DNA from 3 places in the Xenorhabdus sp. PB62.4 genome. Region 2 is predicted to be linked to each of the others. Evidence: predicted binding sites of a transcription regulator. Region 2 holds the regulator's gene; each other region holds the start of a gene.

The links. The regulator Fur, encoded in region 2, represses iron uptake genes when iron is present. The targets are predictions, from matches to a motif close to ATAATAATGAGAACNACTATCAA.
Region 1: Xenpb_RS03630 (TonB-dependent hemoglobin/transferrin/lactoferrin family receptor) is a predicted target of Fur. The motif match lies at 2,730-2,752, and genes of this name have one in related genera.
Region 3: feoA (ferrous iron transporter A) is a predicted target of Fur. The motif match lies at 3,640-3,662, and genes of this name have one in related genera.

The regions. Positions count from the first base shown of each region.
Region 1 covers NZ_NKHR01000003.1:81,003-91,703, forward strand. The annotation lists gene Xenpb_RS03625 (sigma-70 family RNA polymerase sigma factor) at 1-199, opposite strand, end outside; gene Xenpb_RS03630 (TonB-dependent hemoglobin/transferrin/lactoferrin family receptor) at 340-2,658, opposite strand; gene Xenpb_RS03635 (YtxH domain-containing protein) at 2,945-3,466, shown strand; gene Xenpb_RS03640 (GNAT family N-acetyltransferase) at 3,647-4,084, shown strand; gene betA (choline dehydrogenase) at 4,257-5,936, opposite strand; gene betB (betaine-aldehyde dehydrogenase) at 5,964-7,457, opposite strand; gene betI (transcriptional regulator BetI) at 7,501-8,100, opposite strand; gene Xenpb_RS03660 (choline transporter) at 8,310-10,352, shown strand; gene Xenpb_RS03665 (MFS transporter) at 10,448-10,701, opposite strand, start outside.
Region 2 covers NZ_NKHR01000002.1:269,340-280,040, reverse strand. The annotation lists gene Xenpb_RS02990 (non-ribosomal peptide synthetase) at 2-3,007, opposite strand; gene Xenpb_RS02985 (beta-N-acetylhexosaminidase) at 3,458-6,133, shown strand; gene fur (ferric iron uptake transcriptional regulator) at 6,257-6,706, opposite strand; gene fldA (flavodoxin FldA) at 6,882-7,415, opposite strand; gene ybfE (LexA regulated protein) at 7,590-7,880, opposite strand; gene Xenpb_RS02965 (PAAR domain-containing protein) at 7,944-8,114, shown strand; gene Xenpb_RS02960 (hypothetical protein) at 8,108-8,233, opposite strand; gene Xenpb_RS02955 (GlxA family transcriptional regulator) at 8,315-9,337, opposite strand; gene Xenpb_RS02950 (type I secretion system permease/ATPase) at 9,480-10,701, opposite strand, start outside.
Region 3 covers NZ_NKHR01000009.1:40,774-51,474, reverse strand. The annotation lists gene Xenpb_RS09915 (MFS transporter) at 1-588, shown strand, start outside; gene Xenpb_RS09910 (FeoC-like transcriptional regulator) at 669-908, opposite strand; gene feoB (Fe(2+) transporter permease subunit FeoB) at 938-3,250, opposite strand; gene feoA (ferrous iron transporter A) at 3,383-3,610, opposite strand; gene Xenpb_RS09895 (pyridoxamine 5'-phosphate oxidase family protein) at 3,939-4,463, opposite strand; gene Xenpb_RS09890 (Tex family protein) at 4,874-7,225, opposite strand; gene greB (transcription elongation factor GreB) at 7,477-7,959, shown strand; gene ompR (two-component system response regulator OmpR) at 8,134-8,853, shown strand; gene Xenpb_RS09875 (ATP-binding protein) at 8,850-9,893, shown strand; gene pstS (phosphate ABC transporter substrate-binding protein PstS) at 10,035-10,701, shown strand, end outside.

The sequences.
Region 1 (10,701 bases), on a different contig from region 2:
TTAAAAAAGCTCTTGGCTGGCGGATATTTTCCAGATCTGGAGATAGCATCAGTTTGATGAAAATCTCATGGGTGAGATCTTCGGCATGGTTTGGGCAAGCACTGTTTTGTCTGATCCAGCTGCATAACCAATGGTGGTAATCGGAATAGAGTTTCTGGGCGATTTTATTGTGCCCAAATGTGCTTTTTTGCACCGCCATGATGTTATTGCCTGATGGGATAGAATGAGTTTGATAATAATAATTATTATTTGTATTTGGCTAGAGGAAGTCAACGCAGCATTCCAGACATCACCCTCTTAAAAATTAAGAGGGTGAGAAATTAAGTGGCTAAATGTCAGTTAAAATTGTTGTGAAATACTAAACTTGTAATTACGGCCAATACCCGAAATCGCATCCCCTGTATCCCCTAAATATGGATAATAATTGCGGTTGAACAGGTTATCGACAGTGATTCGGGCTTCAAAGCCTTCCATAAAAGTAGGGCGCCAGCTTGCGAATAAGCCATGCAGGGCGTAGCCTTTACTCTTTTTGAATGCCCAGGAATCCACCATTGGATCACCATCAGCGGGCGAGCGGTCTTGTTTACGGATAAAGTCACCTTTCCATCCCATTACCATTTGCCATTGTGGGATCTTGAACCCTAACATGGCATGGGCAGAAGTTGGCGGTATTTCCGCAATCCAGGACTTATACCCTGACCATGGATCGCGCATAGAAGTATCACGCTGACCACGCATAGCAGAAAGCGAGAATTTTCCGAATAATGAGCGGCTATTATAGAAGGTTTCTACCTCCAGCCCCTCAATAGTATATCCCGGTAGGTTGCGATAGTTTGCTTGTGGTTTTTCACAGTCGTAGTACGGTACTAAACCATCGGCTTGGGCTTTACAATAAACCCCACGTCTTTTAAAGATTTCATCTTTGCCACGGTTACGGAATAAGGTGGTACGGATTTGCAAGCTGTCATCTTCAAGCATCATATTATTGAAGTCGAGAATTGCACCGAGGCGTATCCCTGTCATTCTTTCAACATCAAGATTACGGCTGGAGCCTTTAAGGCTACCGGTCCCTTGTACCTCATATTGTTCATCAACTATTGGTGCACGCCATGTATGGCTGATATCTGCAAACAACGAAAGGTTTTTATTTGCTTGCCACATAATGCCTAAATGAGGTGACCAACCAGTATAGGTTACACTGCTATAGTCATGATTGACTTCTGGTGATTTATCGTTATATATGGATGCGTTATTTTCTTTGCCCATATTTTTAACATGATCATAGCGAACACCCGGTGTGACGGTGACGCTACCTATTTTCAGGGAATCCTGCATATAGAAGCTGTAAGTGAGTTGATCACCAGCAGGCATATAGCCTGGTTGATAATAACCATAGTTGTATTGTTTATTCTTTATTCTGCCTTTATCAAATATCAATACATTACGTTCGTTTTTATGCCAACGGGTTCCCATCAGTAATTCATGTTCAATGATACCTGTTGAGAATACGCTTTTATTGTTGATATCAACCAGATTATCGGTGTAATCAACCCAGCTTTTATTTCCCATTAACCCACTGAAATAAACGGAAGAATTGTCTGGACGGCTATCATCTTGTTTGGTTTTGGAATAGGCATAGAGCATCGTCAGGTTTAGCCATGGGTTATTTTCCGGTGCGATATTCCATTTGGCAGTGTAGTTCTGATCGATTTGATCACGAAAGACCAGTTTTCTTTTCCAGGCGCCATCCCAACCGTATTGGTTTACATCCTGGACTGATGGAACGGTCATCTCATCACGTTTGGCCGCCCAAGGCTGCCAGCCGTCCGATTCAGATCGCATAGCGGACAGGCTCACAGTATGGGCGTCACTGGGATAAACGTTGGTTTTCAATAAATAAGATGTTTGGTTGTTTTGTGAAAACTCAAAACGTGTGCCATCAGGGCGTTTAATATTATGCCCATCGCGCTTGCTTACATAGAGCAACCCATCAGCAAAGCCATTGGGATCTCTGCCGTATATTGCGCCGCTACTGATCCACTGCCTGTCATTTGTGTGGTAGCTCTGTTTAATAAAGCCTCCCCAATCTTCATCAGGGCGCAGCAAATCGTTCGCATCTTTTGTCACAAGTTTGACAGAGCCACCAAACCCGCCATTACCGTTGAGTAAATTGTGTGGCCCTTTATCAACCTCTACACGTTTGATTAACTCAGGTTCAATAAAGACGGAACCCTGACGATACTTCTCGAACCCTTTTGGTGCATCATCCAGTGTAATTTTGATATCTTCTTGGTCTCCCATTCCCCAGATATTCAGCGTTTGCCCGCCGGGGCGCGGCGAACCTGACATTGAAACACCGGGAAGCTGATCGAGCAACTGGGCAACGTTATCAGCCTGAGTGCGGTCAATATCTTCCTTTTTAAGCGCTGAACTGCCCGCACTGGTGCTGTTGTGTAAACTTCCTACAACGGAAAGTGAGGGTAATTTTATTACCTCACTTTTCTTTTCAGATTTCTGTTCCGTTGGATTTTCTATCGCGTAAGCAGAGCCGGAGAAGGCAGAACTCAACACAAGTGTCCCTGATACTGTGCCTCTTAAAATGTGTTGGATCACGCTTGTAATTGGGCGTTTTTCTAATTTTTGACTATTATTTGCCATAAATTTCCTGAAATATGATCAAGTAAAATATTTTCATTGTTATAAGTCACCTAAGAAATTAAATCGGGTAAATAAAAATGAGAATTATTTTTGTTAGTGAGTCGAACTGAAGAGTATATAGCCTTTATTCATTGCAGTTGATTGAAATAATTGTTTATTTCGTTACGCCTTCTCAGATGCTGACTAGTGTTGGCGATGAGATCAAAGTGCTTATGGGATGTTGTGGCACAGAATAGCCAGAACACTCATTGGCGAGGTCATTTCCGTAAGTGCAAGGGGTTAGTCAATGAAGAAAAAGATACTTAGTTCTCTTATCTTGGCAGGTATCGTGGTACTGATTGCTGGTTGTGATGATGCTTCTAAAAAGACAGAAGATGTTGCACAGCAAGCCGAAGATAAGGCCGCACAAATGAAAACCGATACTGAACAGAAATCCACAGAGATATTGGACAGTGCGAAAGAGAAACCACAGGGGTTAAAGGAAAAAGCCCCGAGTGAGAGTCATGGTATGGTGGATAAATCTAAGGAATTGCAAAACCAGGTTACTCATTCTGTCAATGATATCACTGAGCAAATGAAGTCTAAGGCAGCAGATGTCCAGAATCAGGCGGCCAAGACAGCAAATGATATGATAGATAGAATGAAATCGAAAACGGAGGATATACAACATCAGGCCACCGACAAGATTAATCAGCTTTCAGATGGAATAAAATCTAAAACGGAAGAAATAAAACCTGAAACCGATAAAAAAACGGATGATTTAATCAATAGCCCTAAAGACAAAAGTGGTAAAAAAGAAGAAAAATAATTTATCGGTTGAATAAGCTGTAGAGTGAAATAAATAATACCAGAAGGGTGATCTGTAAATGATCACCCTTATTTTTTTACATGATTTCAGCTAAATAATTTTTATCTCTTTCTGGCTTGACTTAATTATCTGTTTAAAAGTAGTTTATAGAAATCTGAAAAACAGACTCAGGATACAATAATGAAAATAAAACACAGCATAGGAAGACAGGATTCCGTGTTGATAGAACAAGCCTTTTCTATTCGCCAACAGGTATTTACGGATGAGCAGGGATTTGACGCCGAAATTGATATTGACGAATATGATGATATTGCCTTACATGTGGTGATATTTGATGATGAAAAGCCAATAGGTGTATTACGGGCGATCCTGCAAGATGATAATATGCTTAAGGTTGGGCGGGTCGCGGTATTGAAAGATTACCGTGGACAGGGAATTGGTCGTGATGTTATGAAGTTTATTGAGGACTATGGGCGAAAAAATAAAGTGACAACCATTGGATTATCGTCACAATGTCATGCTCAGCCATTTTATGAAAGCCTTGGTTACCAGGTCCAGGGGGAAATTTATTTGGAGGAAGGCGCAGAGCATATTTTTATGATATTAGATTTGACATGATTATTTTTCCTGATGAGTCCCGAAAGAATTAATATCGGAAAGCGATAATTATTTCTATTTTGAGTATTAATACGGGAAAAATGAATGTGCAAACAATACCATATAAACCTGCTGCATAATTCTCTCAATTTCCCGTATTAGAGTTTTATTCCATATCGCGAAAAGAAATTTATTAGTTATTTTTTACTGACTGGCGAACCGGGGCACCATTAGCAACATAATATTTCACCTGACTACGTGGCAGGGGAGAGATCCCACGAATGTTATCGGCAATTTTTTCTGCCATCATAATCGTCGTGGCATTCAAATTACCCGTTATGATTTCCGGCATAATGGAAGCATCAATAACACGCAAGTTTTCAACGCCATGCACACGTCCCTGACCATCCACGACAGCCATTTCATCTGTTCCCATTTTGCAACTGCATGATGGGTGAAATGCTGTTTCGGCATGTTCGCGAATAAAGGCATCTAACTGTTCATCTGTCTGGATTGCAGCGCCGGGGCTGATTTCACGTCCACAATACGGAGCCAATGCGGGCTGCGCCATAATTTCTCGTGTAATGCGAATAGCATCGCGAAATTCCTGCCAATCTTGCTCCGTTGACATATAGTTGAACAAAATGCTCGGATGTTGACGCGGGTCTCGTGACTTAATTTTCACTCTCCCACGACTTGGGGAACGCATAGAACCCACGTGAGCCTGAAAGCCATGTTGATTGACAGCATTGCTGCCGTTGTAATTAATGGCAACGGGTAGGAAGTGAAACTGAATATTTGGCCAGGCAAATTTCCCATTGGTACGAATAAACCCACCAGCTTCAAATTGATTGCTGGCACCAATGCCGGTTCCTTTGAATAGCCATTCAGCGCCAATTTGAGGCTGGTTATACCATTTCAATGCGGGATAAAGAGAGACAGGCTTGAGGCATTCATACTGCAAGTACATCTCAAGATGATCTTGTAGATTTTGCCCGACGCCCGGCAATATTTGCACCGCAGGAATGCCGAACTCGTTTAATACGTCTTCAGGGCCAATGCCTGATCGTTGCAAAATTTGTGGGGAAGCAATCGCACCGGCACAAAGTAACACCTCTTTACGTGCCTTTGCTTGTGTTAACGTCGAGCTATTGCCTCGGTAAAAATTGACGCCAACAGCCGTTTTTCCTGCAAATTCGAGGGTATCAGTCAACGCATGGGTAATGATAGTGAGATTGTCACGTGATCGCGCTTGATCCAGATAACCACGGGCTGTGCTGGCACGACGTCCATGAGGGGTAACGGTACGATCCATTGGCCCGAAGCCTTCTTGCTGATAACCATTCAGATCGTCAGTACGTGGGTATCCGGCCTGGATGCCGGCTTCAACCATGGCGTGAAAGAGTTCGTTGTTTCCCGCCTTGGGGGTCGTGACACTGACAGGGCCATCACTGCCGTGATAGTCATTTTCACCAATATCCCGTGATTCAGCTTTGCGAAAGTAGGGCAGACAATCAAGATAAGTCCAGTCTTCCAGACCTGACTGTGTTGCCCAGTTATCAAAATCCATCGCATTGCCACGAATGTAACACATGCCATTGATGAGTGAAGATCCACCCAGTCCTTTTCCACGCCCACACTCCATGCGACGATTGTTCATATGGGGTTCAGGATCGGTTTCATATGCCCAGTTATAACGGGTTCCCTGCAAAGGATATGCCAGCGCTGCCGGCATTTGGGTACGGAAGTCGAATCGGTAATCTGGTCCTCCTGCTTCCAGCAGCAGGACAGTGACATTGGGATCTTCCGTCAAGCGGGTTGCAAGCACGTTACCCGCTGAACCAGCGCCGATAATAATGTAATCAAATACCATTGTTATCTCCTCTGTTTCAGTCATGGATTAAAATAGGGATTCAAAATTGCCCAGTTCCACCTGTATTGATTTGATTTGTGTGTAATGTTGCAGTGTGACCAACCCATTTTCGCGGCCAACACCAGAATGTTTATAACCGCCAACAGGCATAGCCGCAGGAGACTCTCCCCATGTATTGATCCAGCAGATCCCGGCTTCCAGTTGGTGGATCACGCGGTGCGCACGGGAAAGATCTTTCGTTACCAATCCCGCCCCTAGCCCGTATTTTGTGTTATTGGCTCGCGCGATGACTTCATCTTCCGTCTCATAAGTCAGGATGCACATCACGGGGCCAAAGATTTCTTCCTGTGTAACCAGCATGTCATCAGTACAATCACTGAATACCGTTGGTGCAACAAATGCGCCTTTCGCCAAATCGCCTTCCAGCAGGCGGTTGCCACCACAGAGCAAGCGGGCATTGGCATTTTTGCCACTGTCGATATAGCGCAAAACAGATTCCATGTGTGGGAAACTCACCAGAGGACCAAAGTTGGTGTTGGGATCGAGAGGTGAACCAATGCGAATACGTCCAACCCGCTCCAGAATTTTAGCTTCAAATTGTGAAAGCAGGGTTTTGGGAACAAAAACGCGTGTCCCATTGGTGCAAACTTGGCCTGAGCTGAAAAAGTTTGCCATCATGGCAATATCAGCAGCACGATCCAGATCGGCATCATCAAAGATGATGAGCGGAGACTTACCACCCAGTTCCATCGTGACTTCTTTTAATGTTGTCCCTGAAGCATCCGCCATGACTTTTTTGCCAGTGGCAATGCCACCCGTAAAAGATATTTTGGCGATTTTTGGGTGAATGGCCAAATAATGTCCCACTTCGTGACCTGCACCAGTCAGGACGTTGAATACACCATCAGGCAAACCCGCTTCGGTATAAATTTCAGCTAATTTCAGGGCGGTGAGGGAAGTGACTTCGCTGGGTTTGAAAATCATGGCATTGCCGGCAGCCAGCGCTGGTGCTGATTTCCAGAGCGCAATTTGAATGGGATAGTTCCATGCGCCGATACCTGCGACGACGCCCAGTGGTTCACGGCGCGTATACACGAAAGAAGATTCACGCAGGGGAATTTGCTGGCCTTCGAGGGCAGGGATCAAGCCTGCATAATATTCCAGAACATCAGCTCCCGTGACAATATCAACCTGTTGGGTTTCAGAGAGGGGTTTTCCTGTGTCCAGTGTTTCCAGTTCAGCCAGTTCATCATTGCGTTCACGCAATATATTCACTGCCTTGTGTAAGATCCGTGAACGTTCTACAGCCGTCATGGCCGCCCAGATTTTCTGCCCCTTATGGGCACTTTCGACAGCCAGATCAACATCCTGCTCAGTTGCAGATTGAAATTGGGCAATAACCTCACCATTGGCAGGATTGATTGCATCAAAAGTTGCGTTGCCGGAAGTGGTTTTACTGGAATTGGTACTATCAACATAAGCACCGTGGATATAAAGTTTCTGTGAGCCGAAATGGGTCATAGATTCTCCTTAAGAGCGGTTATAAACCAGAACTCAGGTCCTATCAGATACGTCTATTTTTGTCTGATATAGTCTGCTCGATGTAATTGATGGTGATTTTTAACGCCTCATCCAGGTTAAAAGGCTTACTGCTTAATGCACTTCGCAGCCAAATGCCGTCAATCAATGCAGCAAGCCCTTGTGCCGCGAGCCGTGCTTCTGTTTTTGGCAGAGTGCGTTTGAATTCGACGCAGATATTGGAATACAAACGGCGTTCATTGATTTGTTGTAACCGATAAAGTTTGGGTTGGTGCATACTGCTTGCCCAAAATGCCAACCAGGTTTTCATTGCAGCGCCGTTGATTTGGCTGGGATCAAAATTCCCTTCGACAATGGCTTTTAACCTTTGAGTGGGCGTTGCGTTGTCCAGCAGGCGTAACCGACGTGCTACAGCCATTCTCAGTTGATGCAATAAGTAACGCATGGTGGCTTCCAGTAACCCGTTTTTGTCCTTGAAGTAGTGGCTGATAATGCCGTTGGAAACACCTGCTTTTCGGGCTATTTGCGCAATACTCGCTTCCTGCATACCAACTTCATTGACGACGATTAATGTTGCATCAATGAGTTGTTGTTTTCTTATCGACTGCATTCCAATTTTTGGCATGATTTTATGCTCAGAAAACCAATCATTCGGCGGTTATTAAACTTTTTTTTGATTGAATGTTCAATCAAAATTAAATATGTTTTATTACAATATTTTCACAATCTGCAATTAAAATTATTCAATATGGTTTAAATTTTGTTTTTAATTCAATCTGTTATATCAATTATTCTTTTTTGTTTCTCTACGCCAAATAATTTCAGGAACTGCCTATGAACATACAAGACAGTCCAAAAAACATTCAGAAGGACACGCTGAACTCTGTCGTTTTTTTCACCTCTGCCGGACTAATTATTATTTTTTCGCTATTCACGATTTTTTTTACAGATGCAACGAGTGCCTGGATAAAAAATACTCTGGGTTGGGTCTCTAAAACTTTTGGTTGGTACTACTTACTCGCTGCTACGCTTTACATTGTGTTTGTTATTTTTGTTGCTGCCTCCCGTTTTGGCTCCATCAAATTAGGGCCGGAGCAATCCAAGCCAGAGTTCAGTCTACTCAGTTGGGCTGCAATGCTGTTTGCTGCTGGAATAGGCATTGATTTGATGTTTTTCTCGGTGGCTGAACCTGTGACGCAATATATGCGGCCCCCAACGGGTCAGGGGGAAACGATTGAAGCAGCTCGTCAGGCGATGGTATGGACATTGTTCCACTATGGCCTGACGGGCTGGTCTATGTATGCTTTGATGGGAATTGCATTAGGGTATTTTAGTTATCGTTATAACCTCCCTCTGACCATTCGTTCGGCGCTTTATCCCATCTTCGGTAACCGAATAAAAGGCGCAATCGGTCATGCTGTGGATATTGCCGCAGTGATAGGGACAATTTTCGGGATTGCAACCACACTGGGAATTGGGGTGGTACAACTGAATTATGGCCTGAAAGTACTTTTTGGATTACCCCAGGGCTTGGGAGTACAGGGAGGCTTGATACTATTATCTGTGGTGATGGCCATTGTTTCTGTGACTTCTGGTGTAAACAAGGGGATTAGATTTTTATCTGAGTTGAATGTGCTATTGGCTCTTGGATTGGTTCTGTTTGTCTTGTTTGTGGGGGATACTGAATTCTTGCTTAACGGGTTAGTACAGAATGTCGGGGATTATATTAGCCGTTTCATGGGCATGACGCTGAATAGCTTTGCCTTTGAGCGCCCGAATGAATGGATGAATAGCTGGACGCTATTTTTCTGGGCATGGTGGGTAGCTTGGTCGCCGTTTGTTGGCTTGTTTTTGGCGCGTATTTCCCGTGGCAGAACCATTCGTCAGTTTGTCATGGGAACATTAGTCATTCCATTTGTTTTTACACTGTTATGGTTATCGATTTTTGGTAACAGTGTGTTGTATGAAATCCTTCATGGTAATCGTCAATTGGCCGAAACAGTGCTGCAACACCCAGAACAAGGTTTTTATGGTTTGTTGGCACTTTATCCGGCCTTCACATTCAGCGCATCTGTAGCCACGATTACGGGATTGCTGTTTTATGTGACATCCGCGGATTCTGGATCGTTGGTTTTAGGGAATTTCACATCTCATCTGAATGATATCAATAACGATGCCCCTAATTGGCTGCGAATTTTCTGGTCTGTAGCAATTGGAGTATTAACATTAGGTATTCTAATGACAGATGGTATCTCTGCTTTGCAGAATACAACGGTCATCATGGGGTTGCCTTTTAGTTTTGTGATCTTCTTTGTGATGGCGGGATTGTATAAATCTTTGCGTGTAGAAGATTTCCGTAAAGCCAGTTCATTGCAAAATACCTCCCCGACTCTTGTGCATGATAATGGATCATTGAATTGGAAGCAGCGCTTAAGCCGTATGATGCATTTTCCTGGTACGAAAAATACTCAACGGATGCTGGATATGGTATGTCGTCCCGCCATGTTGGAAGTTGCGAAAGAGTTAGTCGTGCGTGGCGCGAAAGTTCAGTTCCATGCCTTGCCTTCGCAAGAGGACAGGCGATTAAATCCATTGGAGTTGGTTGTTGATTTGGGTGATGAGCAAAATTTTATCTATCAGATTTGGCCACAACGTTATTCCGTACCCGGATTTACCTATCGGGCTAGATCTGGCAAGTCTTACTATTACCGTTTGGAAACGTTTCTGATGGAAGGAACGCAGGGTAATGATTTGATGGATTACACAAAAGAGCAAATTATCAGCGACATTCTTGATCACTATGAAAAGCATCTGAACTTTATTCACCTTAATCGCGAAGCACCGGGGCAGACATTGATTTTTCCAAGCGGAGGATAAGATTAAATGATGAAAAACGCCTGCACTGTATGAATCGCAGGCGTTCTTTTGTCTATCTGAGATAATTAACCGTTTACCATTAATGATTAATTTTTTTATCCATTTTCTGAATGGTAAGCTTTAGGATAAATTTTACTATAATAGCTATCCAACTCAGACTCCGACATTTTTGATATTTCAATATACTTTGGTGAAAACAGAACCAAAAACGACACTAATCCCATTAAAGCAGAAAAGACGAGTAATAAAATTCTTATATCATAGCCTTCTACAATATATGTCGCGGATATCATTCCCAACGGTATTGATACAATGCAGATAGCGAGAAATTTGGATTCCATTGTATTAC
Region 2 (10,701 bases):
TTTATTGGCCTATATTGGGAAGATAATAGGCAAGGTATTTTGAGAGTAGCTCTTTTCCCATAGGGGTAAAATGCAGCGGAGTTGATGCCTTAGCCAAGGCTGAATTTGTATTCGTGGTATCATAGATCGGCATATTGTCATTAGCCTCCCATCGGGTCCACTGATGGTAGACACGCTCAGAAAGCATGGGTAGCAAGGGCAACAATGCGTTGTCGTTCAAATGAGGATCGGCGGTCAGTCTGGAGAGCCATTCGTTGTAAGGGAGTGACTGCAACGGATGTCCATAACATTCTTCTAAAAGGCGGAAGAAACCATCAATGTCAACGGACTGCTCTATCTGTGGTGGAACGAGGTGGTAAACCTGACCTAGATTCTGTATGTCAGTAGCGATAGTCAAAATCGCCGCGCTGACATAATCGACCGGAACGAACTCCTTTCGCTGGCGCGGTAGTTGCGGACAAACACCAATATCAATACATCCCCTGATCAGGCGTGCGACGAAATCATTTGGATTGCCGACGCCGTGAACGCTGTCACCCATAATGAACCCCGGCCGGTAGACGGACAACGGGATGCCAAGTTCCCGGGCCTGCCGGATAAGCTGCTCTACAACCCATTTGCTCTGTGCGTAGCCGGTATCATATTTCAGGCCCTCGATATAGGGGATGAGGCTATCATTCTCATAGATACGGGTTGTGGGATTCAGCAATCCCGCCGGACCGAATGCTGCAATCGTCGATGAGTAATGCACGGCCTTGGCTTTGCCTTGAGTGGCGAAACGAAGAATGTTCAGCGTGCTGTCGATGTTGAAGACGCGCTGCATTCGGTAGGGATGGATGTAGTTGACATTTGCTGCCAAATGAAAAACGACATCGCTCGTGTTGGCCAATTCATCATGGAGTTCGTCGCTGAGCCCTAATTTGGGTTGAGACAAGTCACCAGTAACGGCCCTAATGCGCCCGGCGAACGAAGCCTCCCACAATCCGTATTTGGAAAGGGTGTCCTCAATACGTTGGTACGCCGTGGCATCGTCTTTTGCCCGAACGAGACAAACTACGTTTTTTATATTCTCTTTTATATTCCCGAGAGTAAGGAGATCACGTAAGAAGAACGCGCCCAGAAAGCCGGTCGCACCTGTCAGAAAAATGGATGCGTTGGCAAGATGCGCCCAGTCCTGCGGTTTCTCCGCTAATGGCTTGATATCGTCCGGTAGTTTCGCGTCGCACAACCATTCCTCCATTTCATCCAGCGCCTGTGGGGAATTGCCTTGTGAAACGATTTTGGCTAGTTGTCGGAGGCTTGGTACCTCGTAAATGGTCTGTACCAAGAAGTGTTGTTTAAACTGATGAGCGAGTTCAATCACAAGACGAGCCGCTTGCAGGGAACTGCCTCCCATTTGAAAGAAGTTGTCGTCAAGCGAGATCTCGCTGTTGTTCAGGATCTTGCTCCAGATGCGATACACCTCATACTCGGTATCGTTGAAGCCAGCGGGCCGCTCTTCAGACGGCGCACGCTTTGTGAACAGTGCTATAAGCTTGCGCTGATCTATCTTTCCGTGCGGTGTCATAGGAATATCCTCGACGACGAAAAGACGAGGCTGCATGTATGCAGGCAGATACTCACTCAATTCCCGTGCGAGACGATCCCGGTCGAAAGTGTCCGGCGACAGAGGAACAACGAATGCGGCAAGAAAATCGTCTTCTCCCTCGTTCTTGACAGCGCAGGCCCTAGCCAGACTAACCTCCTTGCTTTTTAGAAGCCGAACTTCGATTTCTTCCAGTTCGATACGATGACCGCGGATCTTCACCTGATTGTCGATGCGCCCTGAATACATGAAGACACCATCGTCACGCTGCCAACTGAGATCGCCCGTCTTGTAAAGCCGCATTGGTAGGGAATGTCCGGGGATAGTGACATGTACGAAACGATCAGCATTCAACTCGTTACGGTTCCAGTACCCCCGTGAAAGTCCTTTACCACCGAGATAAAGTTGTCCCAGATTCCCCGGTGCCAGCGGCTCCAGATTATCATCCAAAATAAATGCGCTGGTACGGTCGATCGGTCGTCCGATAGGCACACTGCCACCAACCAGATCGTCCAGATTGATATCGTGTGAAAGCGCAAATATGGTACTTTCCGTTGGGCCATACCCATTAATAATATGTTGTGGGGGCGCGCCTGCTTCCAGAACCAGCTTCACCGTGTGGGCATTGAGCGCTTCGGCACCTATCACAAGATAGCGAATATCACGGAATGCCCGAGGGTATGTTTTCGCGATCAGATTGAAGAGCGTTGCCGCAACAAAGACGATAGAAATTTTGCGCCTCGCCAGTTCGGCTTGAAAATGCTCTATGTTCAGCACATCCTTTTTAGGGGGCACGAAAGCCGTCGCGCCATTGAGGAGTGCGCCCCAGATTTCGAACAGTGAGATGTCGAATGTTGGATTGCAGGTGCAGGCAATGCGATCTTCAGGCGTGAGATGTATATATGTCGTATCGACGACGACCCGCATGATGCTTTTTTCCTCGATCTGCACACCTTTCGGCTTACCGGTCGTGCCGGAGGTAAAGAGAACATGGGTTCGATGATGTGGAGCCAGGCAAGCAATCCCGCTATCGGTTTCGGTTAAGTCTTCCCCTTCAAGAAGATCGGGAAATGAAACGAGTGTGGTGTGTAATTGTGGGAAGCTGTCTGGCGAATCGGTAATGGTCCATCTCACATCCAGATCGTCTAACATGTCGTTTAGGCGCGCTGGAGGTACATTCGGGTCGAGAGGCACGCAACTTCCGCCAGCCATAAGAATGGCAAGCTGGCTCGTGATTTGTTCAATGCCTGATGGCAGCAGGATCGCAATAGGCTCTTCATGCCTAATTCCAAACGACCGCAGCGAACCGGCAACGGTCGCTGCTTGCATTTTAAGGGTATGATAATTAATCGATTTTTCAGGTGTGAGGACTGCGACTTTGTCGGGATAACTATGAACCTGCTTCAGGAAATGAGGCAACATTCAAACCTCCTATAGGACATAAGGATAAGACATAAAGAATAATTATATCCAATGGAATTATTTATTATGAAATAATAACCAAAGGTTATTATTAAATCATGGACGCAGTCAGTTCCGAATACAAGTCTCTTGTATGCTTTGTAATTTATTTTTTTGAGATGTATCTCAAAGACTTTTCTTTTTGATAGTTCAAACCAGAAAAAATATGTTGTTGCGTCTACTTCTACAGAGAAAAAAGATTTCGAGTTAAAACTTGAAAGTGATTATCGTGATATCCGCTGCTGTGGGGTTCGTTGGAAGTACAGATAAAAGCATTGTAATGAAAATTGATTCCTTCAAATTTGATTAAAAAATTGCCTTATAGTCCCATATTGTATAGGGTTATTGGCTAGCAAAATCTGTACGTTATTTACCCAGAGAAAAGAATAAGAAATTCGGACGAGGTCATTTATGAAAACCATAAAATTACGTACCTTGGCAGCATTCATCACGGCAGTTGGATTTATAGGTAACGCCCATGCGGAAATGACATCACAACAGATCGTAGATTCATTGAGCCAGCTAAAAGTCAATTTCAAAGTCATTGATAATCAGGCTGGTTCGCATGGTACAAACTGCGCCATTATAGGAGCAGATTCGGCTGCCTGTAATCGAGTTAATATCACCTTGAGCAATGGCAATCAGGTAATAGAATCATCTGATTGGGCGATCTATTTTCATAGTATTCGCCAGGTTCTGAAACTGGATAATGATCAATACAAAATCACCCATATAACGGGTGACTTGTATAAATTGGAGCCAAGCGAGAAATTTACAGGTATCAAGGCCAATGAAAAGATAGTATTGCCGATTATTGGGGAATACTGGCAGATCTACAGCACGGATTTTATGCCGCGTTGGTATGCAACCTCCGGCGATGCTACGCCTAAGGTATTGGTGAATACCGATACTGAAAACATCAGTGAGTTTTTATCTGATCTGGAAGGCGAACAATGGAAGCGCACCGTAACAGATAACAATATCCTGATGACACCGGAGAATCGCTTCACAAAAAATCAGCAGGTAGCAAAAATCAGTGAGGATAAACTGCGCGGGCAGATAATTCCGACACCGAAGGAGCTTTCCATTCATTCACAGGATGTTGATTTATCCCGTGGAGTGAAATTAGAGCTGGGAGGGTTGAGCGGCGAGTCTATTAAAGTCATCAGAGAGCGTTTTAAAGCACAGGACATTGACTTAACAGATAGCGGCTATCGGATAGCGACGCAAATCAATGCGAACCAATTTACAGGGCCATGGCGGGTAAAAGGTGCCTATTCGTTGGCAATTACGACCAAAGGAGCGCAGATTGTCGCGTTTGATCAATCGGGTGTATTTTATGGTCTGCAATCGCTATTTTCTTTACTTCCTGCCAACGGTACGCCGAAGATTGCTACATTGACGGCAAAAGATGCGCCGAGGTTTGAATACCGTGGCGTGTTCCTTGATGTTGGGCGTAATTTTCATAGCAAAGAAGCGGTGTTACGTCTGCTCGATCAAATGTCCAACTATAAGTTGAATAAGTTCCACTTCCATTTGAGTGACGATGAGGGCTGGCGTTTGGAAATTCCCGGTTTACCGGAGTTGACAGAGGTTGGCAGTCAGCGTTGCCATGACTTGAGTGAAACCCAGTGCCTGTTGCCGCAATTGGGGTCAGGGCCGAATAACAACAACATGGGTAGCGGCTATTTCAGCCGTCAGGATTATCTTGATATTCTGAATTATGCCAAAGCTCGCCAGATAGAAGTCATACCCGAAATTGATATTCCCGCTCATGCCCGTGCTGCTGTTGTATCGATGGAAGCACGTTATAAGAAACTCATGGCACAAGGCAAAGAGCAGGAGGCCAATGAATATCGCTTACTTGATCCGACCGATACCTCAAATACAACATCCGTACAGTTCTATGATCGCCGGAGTTACCTGAATCCATGTATGGATTCTTCCAAACGATTTATCGATAAAGTGATTAGCGAAATTGTCACCATGCACAAAGAAGCCGGGCAACCGTTGAATACATGGCATTTTGGCGGGGATGAGGCAAAAAATATTCGTTTGGGTGACGGATATCAGGATGAAGGCGGACCAATTGTGCCGGGCAAGGGGATTATCAACAAAAAAATCGAAGATAAGCCGTGGGCTAAGTCTCAGGTTTGTCAGAAGATGATCGCGCAGGGTGTAATCAAAGATGTTGATGAGCTTGCCAGTTATTTTGCTATTGAAGTAAGTAAAATCGTCAACTCTCACGGCATTGACACAATGCAGGCATGGCAGGATGGTCTGAAACACGCCAAGTCAGCAAAAGACTTTGCCACTAAACATGTTGCGGTCAATTTCTGGGATATCCTTTATTGGGGAGGTTATGACACCGTAAATGGTTGGGCGAATAAAGATTATCGAGTTATCGTTTCCAGCCCTGATTATGTCTACATTGATATGCCGTATGAAGTGCATCCGAAAGAGCGGGGCTACTATTGGGCGACCCGGTTTAATGACGAGGCGAAAATCTTCAGCTTTGCCCCAAATAACATGCCACAAAATGCGGAAACCTCGGTAGATCGCGATGGCAACCGTTTTAATACTGATAGCAATAAACGTTGGCCGGGCGCTTATGGTATGTCAGGGCTATCATGGAGTGAAACCGTGCGTACCGATGAACAGATGGAATATATGATTTACCCGCGCTTATTACCGCTGGCGGAACGAGCCTGGCATCAGGCGAATTGGGAACTGAATTATCAGCAGGGAAGAGAATATAAAGGTGGAATAACCCATTATGTTGAGACGGATGTGCTCAATCGTGATTGGGAACGTTTTGCCAACCTGATGGGGCAGCGTGAGCTGACTAAACTGGATAAACTCAATATTGCTTATCGCCTGCCGGTTCCGGGAGGAAAAATTGTTGCCGGGGTATTTGAAGCCAATATTGCGTTGCCGGGTGTTGTTATCCAATATTCACTGGATGATGGAAAAACATGGCAGATTTACGATGATAGACAGCGGCCTTACGTCAGCAGTAATGTGAAAATTCGTTCTGTCAGTAGTGATGGAAAACGTTTTAGCCGGATAGACGAAGTTAAATTTTAACGCTTAAATTTAACGTCTAAAGCAATCTGCCGATTAGCTCGCGCTAATCGGCAGTAGTTTATTCAGACTAAGTCAGACACAAGAAGCGAACGACATTCATCACTTCTTTATTGTGCTTGCTTATTATGCTCTTTCATCATGCAGTGAACCCTCTTTGCGGCAATCACCAACAGCACAGTGACCATATAAGTAGAGGCTATGGTTTGAAAGTTTAATGCCATAGCGTTCTGCAATGTCTTTCTGGCGTTCTTCAATCGATTCGTCACTGAATTCAATGACTTTACCACAATCGAGACAAATTAGATGGTCATGGTGGTGTTGCTGAGTGAGTTCAAAAACAGATTTACCGCCTTCAAAATTGTGGCGTGTGACAATGCCGGCATCATCGAACTGGTTCAACACGCGATAGACAGTGGCGAGGCCAATCTCTTCACCGATATCAATCAGTTTTTTGTAGAGATCCTCCGCACTGACATGATGGCATTCTGGGTCCTGTAGCACTTCCAGAATTTTCAAGCGCGGAAGTGTTACTTTAAGTCCAGCATTTTTCAATGCTTTATTGTTGTCGGTCATGCGGATTCAGTCCTGTAACTTGAGTTAAGTGAACTTATGATACTTAGGGGTATCGTGAGGGAATCATGATTCTGTTTCACGTTGTTGATTATAGGCATGGATATTCAAAATGAAAACCATGCCAGACCTGATATCATGACACATTATGCAAGTGTGTGAAAGGAAGCTAATGCCCTTATGCACCCAGAATTTCAGACAGGCTCATTTCAGCCTTAATTTTTTGTACCCAGTCTTCAACGCGCTCATCAGTTAATTCTGGTTGGCGGTCTTCATCAATAGCCAGACCAATGAAGTGGTTATCATCAGCCATACCTTTAGAAGCTTCAAAGTGATACCCTTCGGTTGGCCAGTGACCTACAATAATCGCGCCACGAGGTTCAATAATATCGCGGATGGTGCCCATAGCATCACAGAAATACTCTGCATAATCTTCCTGATCACCGCAACCGAATAGAGCGACCAGTTTCCCTTCGAAGTTAATCTCTTCCAAAGTCGGGAAAAAATCATCCCAGTCGCATTGAGCTTCGCCGTAATACCAGGTTGGGATGCCAAGCAGCAGAATATCGAAGGCTTCAATGTCTTCCTTGCTGCTTTTGGCAATATCGTGGACTTCAGCAACATCAGCACCACCCAATTTTTCTTGGATCATTTTGGCGATGTTCTCTGTGTTGCCTGTATCGCTGCCGAAGAATATACCTATTATTGCCATAAAATGGGTTAACCTCTTGTTTTATTGTGTATCTAAGCGATACACATCACGCTGAAATCAGCAGGAAAAATGTCAGTTTTAATAAAATGAAAAGCGTTATTTTGACCAAACATCCATGACAAGTCTGTCAGATTTGTGTGGTGATGCCGCTTTATTGCTGTTGAATAAAAGCCTTTAATCGGCAAGGTGATTTTTTTCTGTCAGTTGGGCTAACAGCATCTGTTCAATCAGTTCACTACGGCTGATATTACGCTGTTTTGCCAGATGATTTAGTGCATCGACTGCCTCTTCGTTGAGTTTTAATTCCACTCGACGCAGTCCCTTGACTTTATCTCGTCGCAACTGGTTGCGTTTATTAATCCTAAGCTGTTCATCTCTGGACAGTGGGTTTGTTTTAGGTCGCCCTGGCCTGCGTTCATCTGCGAACAAATCCAGTGTGGTGCGATCAGTTTGTTCTTTTGCCATAAATTCAATAGATAAAGGGCGTGTACCAATAATATAGCGGGCAATAATACCTTAGCTGAGCGCGTGTCGCTACTGGTTGATGGGGGAGATTGTCGGAATCAGCCTTTACGTCGTAAACGCCTTTCGTATCATTGCAGTAAAGAAGACGGCATTCGCCAGATGGCACAAGGTTCTGATTCCGTTTATATAAATGGATTACCTGCATCGCGGGTAGGAGACAAACCTACTCAGTGACGGATAAGTTGCACTTCACGTGGCACCCTTAGATGAATGGTAGAAAAACCATTTTTCAGGCGTTGAACGCGCAGGCTACGACCGCCCAAATCAACATCAGACAGTTTCAGGCTCAGCAACTCGGATATCCTGAAACAGCAGTATTTCAATCTCTGGTTGGGTCAAGGTACTCGCGTTTTAGAGAGTGCAAAAAATGCTCATCAATGATGATATTTTTGGCGGTACTCTTTTGGTGTTAATCCATTGCAACGTTTAAATAACTCTCTGAAATAACGGGTATCCTCATAACCCACTTCATGGCTGATTTCTTCGATAGTTTTCTGTGATTTTTCCAGCCAATATTTAGCCTGTGACAGACGGATCTGTTGAATATATTGAATCGGTGTTTTCCCTGTGGCGATTTTAAAACGGCGTTTCATTTGGCGTTCACAAAGATGAATTTTATTGGCTAAATCGGCAACGGATAAAATTTCAGAGGGAAAAGCATGCATCCAATCTTGTAGTTTGTGGATCAGCGAATCGGCATGTTGGCGATAAGCGGCAAAACTGGCGGAATCAGACAAATTTTTATTGTCATTTTCACCTAGCAGGAATTTCGCGCATCGTTCTCTGGCATATTGCCCGTAGATCAACTCAACAATATTCAGCATAGCGCTTCCGCACCCATAGGCGCTGGAAATGCAAAAACGGTGATTGTCACTGATGATCTTTTCGTCGGTATAAAAGGGGATATGGGGGAATATTTTTTTGAATTCAGTGGAAAAGTGAGGGTGGATTGTTGCACCTGTGTTTAATAATCCTGCTTTGGCAAGTATAAAAGTGCCAGAGCAGATTGAAACAATAGGAATGTGTTTTTCATCCATCGCCTTAAGCCACTCAATGATTTCCCTCGAACAATGCCGTGGTTCCCATTCAGGAAAGCCCAGTGAGCCGACCAGAATAATATCGGGTTTCTGGTCGTCTTGAAGAGTATTGTGGAAGGTATTGTGGAGAGTATCGTGGGCAGTAGGTGCAGAATCCCCAAACAGGCCATTTGTATTATTGACTCTTTGGTTAGTTATTCCCTGATCGATCATGCCTTGATGGGTTGGAGAAATAATATTGACATGAGGAATTGGGCCGCCAATGGTATTGGCGGCAATGGTGAGAATTTCAATCGGCATGGCAACCGAAGTGACTGATGTGTGAGAAAAAACCAAAGCTGTAATAGAGACTTGTTTCATAATTATATTCTCTTCCTTAAGAACATTTTGTGATGCTATGTTAATTTCGTTATGAAATTAATTCTAAGGCGAAATAAGCTTCATGTCTTCAATGAATTTTCATTTTTTGTCGTCGTAAAAAGCGTCATAAAAAATCACCAAATCACTTGGTTTGTTGATGCCAGAGTTGGGCATATAAGCTGTCTTGCTGCACGAGAGCATCATGTGAACCTGATTCAACGATTTTCCCTTGATCTAAAACGAAAATTTTATTGGCGTGGCGAATAGTATTCAGCCGATGGGCGATACTAATCACCGTTCGGTTGCGGCATATTTCATCCATATTGCTCATAATGGCCGCTTCAGATTCATAATCCAGTGCGGAAGTGGCTTCATCAAGGATCAGGATCCTGGGATCATTCAGCAACGCCCTCGCCAATGCGATACGCTGCCGTTGTCCGCCAGAAAGATTGCTCCCTTTTTCACCAACAGGATGAGCGAATTTTTGTGGGAACGCATTGATGAAATCAGTGGCACCCGCTAGGTTTGCTGCCTGATAAACTTCTTCATCACTGGCATTGGGTTTGCACAAGCGGATGTTATCTGCAATGCTGCCGGAAAACAGAATGCTCTCCTGCAAAACCACACTCATATTACGGCGCAGTGATACAGGGTCGGCGATAGCTAAATCCATGCCATCCACCAAAACCTGTCCGTGTTGTGGTACATACAGGCGCTGCAACAGTCGGGTCAGCGTGCTTTTGCCGGAGCCTGACGGCCCTGTAATGCCGATAAACTCTCCTGCCTTAATCCCCAGTGACAGATTTGCCAGCACTTCTGGTGTATCTGCATGATAGCGGAAGCGTATGTTCCTGAATTCAATCTGGCCTGCCAGCTCAGGTGCCGATGCCAGCCCCTGTTTACTGTTTTCCATGGGTTCATCCAGAATATCGCCAACCCGACGCAGGGCGATCAGGGTATGTTGAAAATCTTGCCAGACTTGGGCCAATCGTAATATCGGTTGGGTAACGTGGCCTGCCAGCATATTAAAAGCAATTAATTCACCGGGAGATAAATTGCCATCAAGCACAGCCCGGACTCCCCACCATAACAGTAAGGCGGCGACAACTTTCTGGATAAGGGCGATCCCTTGTCCCGCTGCCAGTCCGCTTTTCTGAGCCGTAAAGCGTTGGATCAACTGCTGGCTCAATGCCTTTTGCCACTGGTGCAAAAAACGTTTTTCGGTTGCGGTCGTTTTGATGGTTTCGATACCCGTGACAGCTTCTGTCAGGAAACTCGTGGCATTGGCATCGGCTTCATACTCTTTTTCTACTTTGCGCCGAATAATTGGCCCGACGGCGACCCAGAGCAGGAAATAGAGTACC
Region 3 (10,701 bases), on a different contig from region 2:
CTGGCTTATGTAGAAATCTTGCGGAGCCGGCGATTTCTCCTGCCTGCGTTGGCGGGCGGGTTGGGGTATGGTGTCGTTGTCACATTTAATACGAATGCGCCATTTATTTTTCAAACAGCTTTGCAATGGAGTGCATACGAATACGGTTTATTGGGCTGGCCGATTACCCTTGCCTATTTTCTGGGAGCGGTGATAGTCGGTCGCTATGTTGTCAGAAAAGGTCGTAAGCTCATCGTCTTTATCGGCTTAGGGTCATTATTGTTCGGCGCTTCTGCGATGTTGTTGGGAGGAATATTTTATTTCGCATTGCTTCTCTGGTTGTCGTATTGCATTGCTCTTGTCGGGGCAGCGATTATGTTTCCTGTCAGTATGTCGGTTGCTATTGATAAATCCCCGGTTGGTGGAGCTTATCCGGTTGCGTTGAACAGTTTTATTCATCAAGTGATGGCGGCAATGATCGGCGCTATTGCCAGTATATTGCCAAGTCAGTATCCCTGGATGACGGCAGCTTTAATACTTGGCTTGGCTGTAGGCGTGCTAATCTGCTCTGTTTGCTCTGATTTGGCAAAAGATGAAAAGGTTAAATGAGCCATGATCTTCAAAGAAAATTGCCTGCCCGATAAGCTTAATCAGGCAGGCAATCCTTTAGTATTTACAGGGACAGATGCTTAGTTTTTTACTGGCAGTTGATAAATTTTCGAACCACATTTCTGCGTTTCCGGGCACTGCTTGCAGCCGCCGCTTAAACAGGAAGAAGTATCCACTTCCTCCAGTTTACCCATTGCGACAAGCTGCTTGAGCATGGCTTCCACCATCGGTAGTGGTGCTGAAAACTGATAGCTTAATGACCTTGCGTCAGTACGCCCGTTAAGGGCAACGGCGTTTCTAATTTCCAGCAGACTAATCATCTATCGCTCCTATTAATCGCTAATGGCAGTTAATGGCAGTTGCCGTTTGAGCATTCGCAGTTACGATCGGTGGTGTTATTGAACGTGACGGTCACTTTGCTGCGCGCACGGCGTAATCCAATAAAAACCAGAACGTTAAACAGGATCACGGCCAGAATTGTTATCAGGCTACTTTCTGGGTGGGCAGAAAACGTTGTGGTTTGATAAAACAATGCTGCAAGTGAATAAGCGACGTTCAATCCCCACAGGATGGAGAAAGTCATCCAGCCACGGCTGGTTTCACGTGCAATGGCTCCCATGACGGAAACACAGGGTACGTATAACAGTACAAAAATCAGGTAACTGTAAGCAGAAATAGCAGAGCCAAATTTGGCGCTCATTGTTCCCATAGAACCGCGATCCATATCCCCATCGCCTTTGCTGGCTTCTATCGGGTTGGAAAGTGCGCTTAAGGTAAAGGTTTCTTTCAGGCTGTCCCAGGTTTCTGCAACAGCGTCTTTCAATTGATCCGGCAAATTGAATTCATTCGGGTCGAATGGTGCCTGAGTGATGTTTTCTGCGGTGTACAGGGTGTTCAGCGTTCCAACAACAACCTCTTTGGCCATTGCCCCAGTGATAAGCCCGACAGTGGCCTGCCAGTTATCAGAATGCACACCGATGGGCTGTAATACTGGCGTGATCACTTTACTGACAGAAGCCAGAGCTGATTGGTTAATGTTATCCACGGCTTTACCTGAGAAAGAGAAGCTGTTCAGAGCGCCAATGAACATACTTGCCGCGACAATGACTTTACCTGCTCGTATCACAAAACCTTTCAGTCGCTGCCATGTCTGGAGCAGCAGGGTTTTAGTATGTGGAACGTGATAGACCGGCAGTTCCATCACAAATGGTGATGCTTCACCACGCATCAGGGTGTATTTGAGCAGCAGCCCTGTCAGGATGGCGATGACAATCCCCAATATATACAGGGAGAAAACGATGCTTGCTCCGTTTTTGCCGAAGAAAGCGGCTGCAAAGACAGCAAAGATCGCCAATCTTGCCCCGCAGGACATAAACGGTGCCATCATGATGGTAATCAAACGTTCACGAGGGGCATCCAGGGTTCTTGAACCCATCACGGCAGGCACATTACAACCAAAGCCAACAATCAGGGGCACAAAGGATTTACCCGGCAATCCCATAGCCTGCATCAGCCTGTCCATAACAAACGCGGCTCGCGCCATATAGCCTGAATCTTCAAGGAAGGAGAGGAACAGGTACATCATGCCAATCTGGGGAACCAACGGCAGTACCGTGTTGATACCGCCACCAATACCTTGGGCAAGGAAAACCGTCAGCCAATGCGGGAAATGGAGAGTATGACCAAGCCATTGCATTCCATCAATGAAAATGGCGGCAGAAGCCCCTTCGAAGATGGGTTGCAAGGCGCCGCCAATATTGATAGCCAGCACAAACATCAGGTACATGACAAACAGGAAAATAGGCAGACCTAACCAGCGGTTCAGGATAACGGTATCCAGTACTTGGGTCAGTTTATTTGGTACGGCTGATCGGGTATCAATGACCGCCAGACATATCTCACTAATCGTCTGATAGCGTGCGCCCGCAATGATCAGATCGGGTTCTTCAATCTGTTGCTGTTGCAGGCGAGCCTGACTTTCAGCTAGCTGTATCTGGGTCAGGCCGGAAATCCCACGGCTGTAAATATCCCCTTCCAGTACCTGTAAAGTCAGCCAGCGACGCTGCTGTGGGCTGAATGTCCCCGTGACTTGGCGTGAAAGATGGGAGACTTCCTGTAATAGTGAATCAGGATATTCAATCTGCACAGGTTTAGCATTTTGCGGGTGATCATCGATGGTTTTTTTCAGTACATCGATCCCTGTGGCACGGGTTGAAACCAGCGGGATAACCGGACAGCCTAGGCGCTGTTCCAGTGCCGCAACATCAATATTGATACGCTGGTTTTGAGCGATATCCAGCATGTTCAGCGCAATGATGCAGGGAATGCCCAGTTCAATCAATTGCAGTGAGAGATAAAGATTACGCTCCAGATTCGACGCATCAACAACATTGATCAACATATCCGCTTCACCACTAAGGATATAGTGACAGGCAATCTGCTCATCGATGGATGTTTGCTCAGAAATGGTGGTGAGGGAATAAGTGCCGGGAAGGTCGACAAGATCGACCTGATGGTTATCGGTGGTAAAGTGGCCGGTTTTGCGTTCTACCGTAACACCCGCCCAGTTTCCCACGCGTTGGTGGGAACCAGTAAGCTGGTTAAAAAGTGTCGTTTTGCCAGCATTGGGATTACCAATCAGGCCAATGGTTAATTGTTTCATCATACTTTTGTCAATCACGAAGTGACTTTCGTACTTTAGCTATATATTTAGTACTCTAGTTATACTTTAGTACTGCGGTTATCAAAGTGTGTGGATGATCGTTATTCTGAACTAAATTAACTCAGCGCCTTGTTAGTTCAGATCTTCATTCAACATGAGAAATGCTAAGTCTTGTTTACGAAGGGTAAGGTTGACCCTGCGTGTTTCGATTTGTATGGGATCGCCTAATGGAGCAAAGCGAATAACCTGAAATGTTGAGCCCGGTAACATGCCGAGTGACAGTAATTTTTGTCGGTAAGCAGGGCTGATCTCTGGAGAAAATCCCAGAATTTTATACTTGCGTTCTGGAATAAGAACCATATAACTCTCCATTTTGACTGAAAAAATAAGTGATTATAAGAATTATTATCCTCAATGAAGGGAATTTCACAAGGAAAAAGTACGGTAATTTCTCTGAATTCTAATTGTTAATGATAATAATATGCAACTGCAATATGGGTTATTTATCCTGAATAGTGTGGAAACAAATTGATATTAATCAAATTAATGGTGATTTTATTGAAAATAAATAATTATCAGGAATATTTAATATTCGGAAAAAATTTCTTTATTAATAAGCCCCGTTAATAAACGGGGCTGGTTGATTGCTATTTTATTATTAATTTGATGAATGATTGATTGGCTTTTATTAACCTTTTGGCGGGTAACGCAATTCACTCAATGGAACCTGAACGCGCTCATCATCTTGATGCTGGCTCCAGGCATCCGAGTCGTATACCCACCATGCCTGAATTTCCAATTCATAGAAACGGCGTATGGCATGGCCTTGATAATCACTGATAGGGCGAGCCTTTTTCTTTCTGACATTTGCATCAGGATAAGTTTTTAAGAAAAAGTAGTCATAGGTTTCCTGTAGTTGATCATCGGGGACTTGGCGGGCGTAGCCAACGAATTGAGCGCCCGCCAGATCCAGCGATGAATCAGGCGTGACCCGGCTACTGTAGATTGTACCGCTGACACGGGGATTGATATGTAATTCCCGCGAATGTCGGGTATCTCGCTTTGAGTACCAGATCAGTGTCAGTGGATTGTATTTCGGAATATAGAACATCGTCGATGACCAGACAGAATCTGCATCCGGATCGTGAGTGGAAAGTCCGAAGAAACGTATATTGCTGAGTAGCTTAAAACTGCTTTGGACATATTTATTCATGGTTTTTCCTCAACAGTGTGTATTCGTTATTTATACCTAAAAACCGAAACCCATTGGATATAAGGACATTAGGATATTATGGAAGATTTATATTTTTATATTATTCAATAAGTTCCCATTATGATGAGATTTATTGCGAAATGAATTATACGGAGTATTCGTTAAAATATGCAGGTGTAGTCACTTATTCAAATTTATTACATCAGCAATAAATAGAATCATTATTATGAAAATAATAGCTTTTTTACGTATAACCAGTAAAGGTCTTTTTATCCGGTGCGCCGTAAAACCTCTCGTCTTTCAGAGGCTGCCAATTATTTTTTGAAAGATCCTGAACTGGCACAATGGCACCAGTTCAGGAAATTATTTACGTAAGCTAACGTTTCTTCGTTAATTAACGTTTGTGCTAATTAACGTTTTTTATTAAAGGCTGCCGCCAACGCATCACTCATGGCGCTGTTGGCTAAAGGTGCAGAACCTGAACGCGAAATATGGCGGTTTCTGCCATTGCCGTTGCGGTTATTGCGACCTTGGTCATTGCTATCCTGACGGTTACCACCTTGAGCACCGCGGCGTATTTGTGTTTCACCTGGTTGTTCATCAAGACGCATGGTCAGTGCAATACGTTTGCGGTTGAGATCAACATCCATCACTTTTACTTTGACGATATCGCCGGTTTTCACCACGGTATGGGGATCTTCTACAAAGCGATCGGACAGAGAGGAGATGTGCACCAAGCCATCCTGATGGACACCGATGTCAACGAAAGCACCGAAATTAGTGACGTTGGTGACCGTACCTTCCAAAATCATGCCGGTACGCAGATCATTCATCGTTTCAACCCCGTCAGCAAAAGTCGCTGTTTTGAACTCAGGGCGCGGATCCCGGCCCGGTTTTTCCAGCTCTTTCAGAATATCAGTGACGGTTGGGAGACCGAATTTTTCTGTCGTGAAATCCTGGGCACTCAGGTTACGCAGAGAAGCAGGATTGCCCATCAATTCAGGCAGGGTTTGCGCGGTTGTTGTCAGAATCTTCTCAACGACCGGATAAGCTTCTGGGTGAACAGTTGATGTATCCAGCGGGTTATCACCCTGATTGATGCGCAGGAAGCCCGCACATTGCAGGAAGGCTTTTGGCCCCAGGCGGTGAACTTTCAGCAGTTCGTCACGGTTGTTGAAGCGGCCGTTCTCATCACGCCAGTTAACGATATTCTGGGCAACATTACGGCTCAGGCCGGCAACGCGTGTCAGCAAGGCGACGGATGCCGTATTCAGGTCAACACCGACACCGTTTACACAGTCCTCAACCACATTATCCAGTTTTTTGGCAAGCTGGATTTGGCTGACGTCATGCTGATATTGACCAACACCGATGGATTTCGGCTCGATTTTTACCAGCTCTGCCAGTGGATCTTGCAGGCGACGGGCGATGGAAACCGCACCACGCAGGGAAACATCCAGTTCAGGGAATTCCAGTGCGGCCAGTTCAGAGGCGGAATAGACGGATGCCCCCGCTTCGCTGACCACGACTTTCTGTGCAGTAACGTCAGGATACTGTTTTTGCACGTTGGCAAAGAAACGCTCTGTTTCACGGGAAGCCGTACCGTTGCCAATGGCGACCAGCTCGACTTGATGCTTGGTACACAGTGCTGCAACGGTCGCAGCCGCTTTGTTTTCCTGACCTGTGTGTGGGTAAATGGTATCGGTGGCGATAAGCTTGCCTGTTGCATCAACAACGGCGACTTTCACCCCTGTGCGCAAGCCCGGATCCAGGCCCATCGTTGCCCGCATACCCGCTGGTGCGGCCATCAGCAGATCATGCAGGTTACGGGCGAATACGTTGATGGCTTCGTCTTCGGCTTTCTCGCGCAGTGTGCCCATCAGTTCGGTTTCCAGATGCAGCAACACTTTGATGCGCCATGTCCAGCTCACCACTGCCTTGCGCCAGCTATCAGCCGATGTATTATTCAGGCGCAGATTAAGGTGATCGGTAATAATTTGCTCGCAGTAGCTCTCTTTTGGCGCTTCCTCAAATTGAGGATCGGCATTCAAAGAGAGTTGCAGGATACCCTCATTGCGTCCACGGAACATAGCAAGGGCGCGGTGGGAAGGAACAGCAGAGATGGCTTCGTGATGATCGAAATAATCACTGAATTTAGCGCCTTCTTCCTCTTTGCCTTCGACAACTTTGGAGACTAAGTGGGCATTTTTCCACAGATAATCGCGGACTTTTGCTAGCAGAGCCGCATCTTCGGCGAAACGCTCCATCAAGATATAACGAGCGCCATCCAGTGCCGCTTTGGTATCAGCGACACCTTTGTCAGCATCGACATAAGCCGCTGCCGCCAGTTCAGGCTCTTGCTGCGGATCCTGCCATAGCAGGTCGGCCAGAGGTTCCAATCCGGCTTCAATGGCAATCTGCCCACGGGTACGGCGTTTAGGTTTATATGGCAGGTACAGGTCTTCCAGTTCGGTTTTGCTCAATGTCGCATTAATCGCGTTTTCCAGCTCAACGGTTAACTTTCCCTGTTCCTCAATAGATTTCAGAATAGTCTGACGGCGGTTGGATAGTTCGCGTAGATAACCGAGGCGGTTTTCGAGCTGGCGGAGCTGCGTGTCATCCAGACCACCGGTGGCCTCTTTACGGTAACGGGCAATGAAAGGAACCGTATTCCCTTCATCAAGCAGAGTAATGGCGGCTTGGACTTGCTGTGGTTGAGCCTGTAGCTCACCGGCAATGATTCGACTTAAAGATTCATTCATGGTCTGTTTTCTTCAACTTTCTTAGCGCCTGTAGATATCGTCGGATATCATCAGGCAGAGCCGGATAGGATCAAATTTCATCTGAAACAATATCGGCATGGTTCAAACTGGCTCCATTTATACGTGCTGAGCGCGATAATTTCCAGTTTAGCGCGATATTTCGGTCATGTTGCGACAGAATTCATCGAATATCTTCCGGGTTGAGATATAGTACACCGCCATTAATCATCTTTTCTCAAGTGAGTTTTTTCATGGCCAAGAGTCACTACATTACCCGGGAAGGTTGGCATGCGCTTGATCAGGAACTGAAATATCTCTGGAAAGTTGAACGACCTAAAGTCACTCAGGCTGTTTCAGATGCCGCTGCGTTAGGGGATCGTTCAGAGAACGCAGAATACATTTATGGTAAGAAAAGATTAAGAGAAATTGACCGTCGGGTACGATTCTTGTCCAAGCGGCTGGATGTCCTGAAAATTGTTGATCCTGATCCGCGGCAAGAGGGAAGAGTCTTTTTTGGGGCATGGGTGAAAGTCGAAAATGAAAATGAAGAAGAACATATTTTTCGGCTGGTGGGGCCGGATGAATTTGAGCCGGCCAGAAAGTGGATTTCCATTGACTCTCCCGTGGCAAGGGCGTTGCTTGGCAAGCAAACTGATGATGAGGTTACGGTGATGACGCCCAATGGCATCGTGACGTATTGGATACTGGAAATCAGCTATCAGCCTTTAGCATAAATCATGGCGGTTATGTGACCTAAAAGGAAAACAAGGAGAGAAAACCTAACCATAAGCAATTATTGCCAATGCCGTTAATGGCCTTAAAATACATGCGGTTAGTCTCTATTGAATTATGGGTTTTCTGTGAGAGTGATGGATATCGCGGGCATGGAGCATCTTGGGAGCTGAAACATGCAAGAGAGTTATAAGATCCTTGTTGTTGATGATGATATGCGCTTGAGGGCATTATTGGAGCGTTATTTATCTGAGCAGGGATTTCAAGTTCGTAGCGTAGCAAATGCAGAGCAGATGGATCGTTTATTGACCAGAGAATCCATTCAGTTGATTGTCCTGGATTTGATGTTGCCGGGCGAAGATGGATTATCTGTTTGTCGAAGATTGCGAAGCCAGCATAATCCGATTCCGATCATCATGATATCTGCCAAAGGGGAAGAAGTTGATCGCATTGTTGGCCTTGAAATCGGCGCGGATGATTACCTTGCCAAGCCTTTTAACCCACGTGAGCTATTGGCACGCATGCGGGCTGTTTTACGTCGTCAGGCTAATGAATTGCCGGGAGCACCGGCATCAGATGATGCGGTCATCAAGTTTGGGAAATTTAAACTTGATCTCGGAACGCGCGAAATGTTCCATCAAGATGAATTGCTGTCTTTGACCAGTGGGGAATTTTCAGTACTGAAAGTTCTGGTTTCCCATCCTCGTGAGCCGTTATCACGGGATAAATTGATGAGCCTGGCACGGGGACGGGAATATGGTGCGATGGAGCGCTCCATTGATGTTCAGGTTTCCCGTCTGCGTCGCCTGATTGAAGACGATCCCGCGCATCCTCGCTATATCCAGACGGTTTGGGGATTGGGCTACGTTTTTGTTCCTGATGGAAGCAAAGTATGAAAAAGCGTTGGCTTTCGGCTCTCGCCTTGTTTCCCCATATCTTATCTTTGTCACTGGGCTGCCTGTTGATCAGTTATCTGGTCGCCCAGTGGTTGGCAAAGCTGGAAGCACTGTCATTCAACGTGGTGTTCCCTTATCTCTTTATCGGGATTTTTACGTCGGCATTGTCAGTATTTGCGGTGTTCTGGCGCTATCTTTACATCCAGAAGCAATCCCTCAAAACAATACAAAAAGCAGCGATGGATATGGGGAAAGGGAGAAGGGTAGCACCACTACCGGAGAGGGGAGCATCCGCCATACGCTCGCTGATTAGCGCCTTTAACCAGATATCCGTGGGGCTGAAATCACAAGAAAGTGTCCGGGCAGTATTGATAGCCGGAGTGAGCCATGATTTGCGTACTCCACTAACCCGCATTCGGTTGGCGATGGAAATGCTGGAAGGAAAAGATAATTTTCTCACGGAATCCATTCATCGGGACATTGAGGAATGCAACGCCATTATTGATCAATTCATTGACTATCAGCGGTCAGGACAAGATGTGCCGATGACACGCTGTGAATTGAACGGGCTGCTTGAATCGGTCATTGAGCTTGAAACTGCCATTGAAACAGAACAGCGCTGTGCGGCAGAAATTGAAAATAACTTATCTTCCCGCCCGGTTTTTATTTCAGCCAATCCGCTTTCCATTAAGCGGGTGTTGGTCAATATGTTGACTAATGCTCAACGTTATGGAAATGGATGGATTCGAATCAGTAGTGGGGCAACAGAAAGATTTGGTTGGTTTCAGGTGGAGGATAACGGCAAGGGGATGACAAAAGAAGAGGCCGCCAGCTTGTTCCAGCCATTCATTCAGGGAGAGCGGATACGCAATACTCACAATAATGGTGGCGTAGGACTGGGGCTGGCAATTATCCGCCGCATCATTAATATCCACGAAGGGTATATCGAAGTGGGAGAAAGTGAAAAGCAGGGGCTATCTATTCGCGCCTATATTCCTTTGAATGAAAAACAGTTACCCCTTGAAAACGGCCTGTCATAAAAATGTCATAATTCATACATTTTACTGTCATTGAATTCACCTATTTTCCTTCCTGATCCATTTCTTAACCTAAAAACCAGATTGTCGAAGATGTCTGACACTTGTTTTTAATTAATGATGCGTATCCCAGCAGGAGGGAATATGAAACCAATGCGTACCACCGTGGCAAGCATCATGGCCGCCGTATTTGCCATGACATCCCTGTCTTCATTTGCTGCCACCAGCTTGACGGGGGCAGGTGCGACATTTCCCGCACCGGTATATACCAAGTGGGCGGATTCTTATCAAAAAGAAACTGGCAGTAAAATCAATTACCAAGGCATCGGCTCCTCGGGAGGAGTGAAGCAGGTTATCGCTAATACCGTTGATTTTGGTGCTTCTGATGCGCCGCTTTCTGATGAAAAATTGGCGGCTGATGGTTTGTTCCAGTTTCCGACCGTGATTGGCGGCATTGTGCTGGCGGTAAACATTTCCGGTATCAAACCGGGTCAGTTGATTCTGGATGGCAGAACCCTCGGCGACATCTATCTGGGGAATATCAAGAAATGGAATGATCCCGCTATTGCAAAATTGAACCCCGGCCTCAAACTGCCGGATCAAAACATTGCCGTGGTGCGGCGTGCGGATGGTTCAGGCACTTCCTACGTTTTCACCAGCTACCTGTCTAAAGTGAATAACGACTGGAAAGAAAAAGTCGGGGCAGGTTCGACCGTCAAATGGCCAACCGGTTTGGGTGGCAAAGGCAATGACGGCATTGCGGCCTTTGTGCAACGCCTGCCCGGTTCGATTGGTTACGTTGAATACGCTT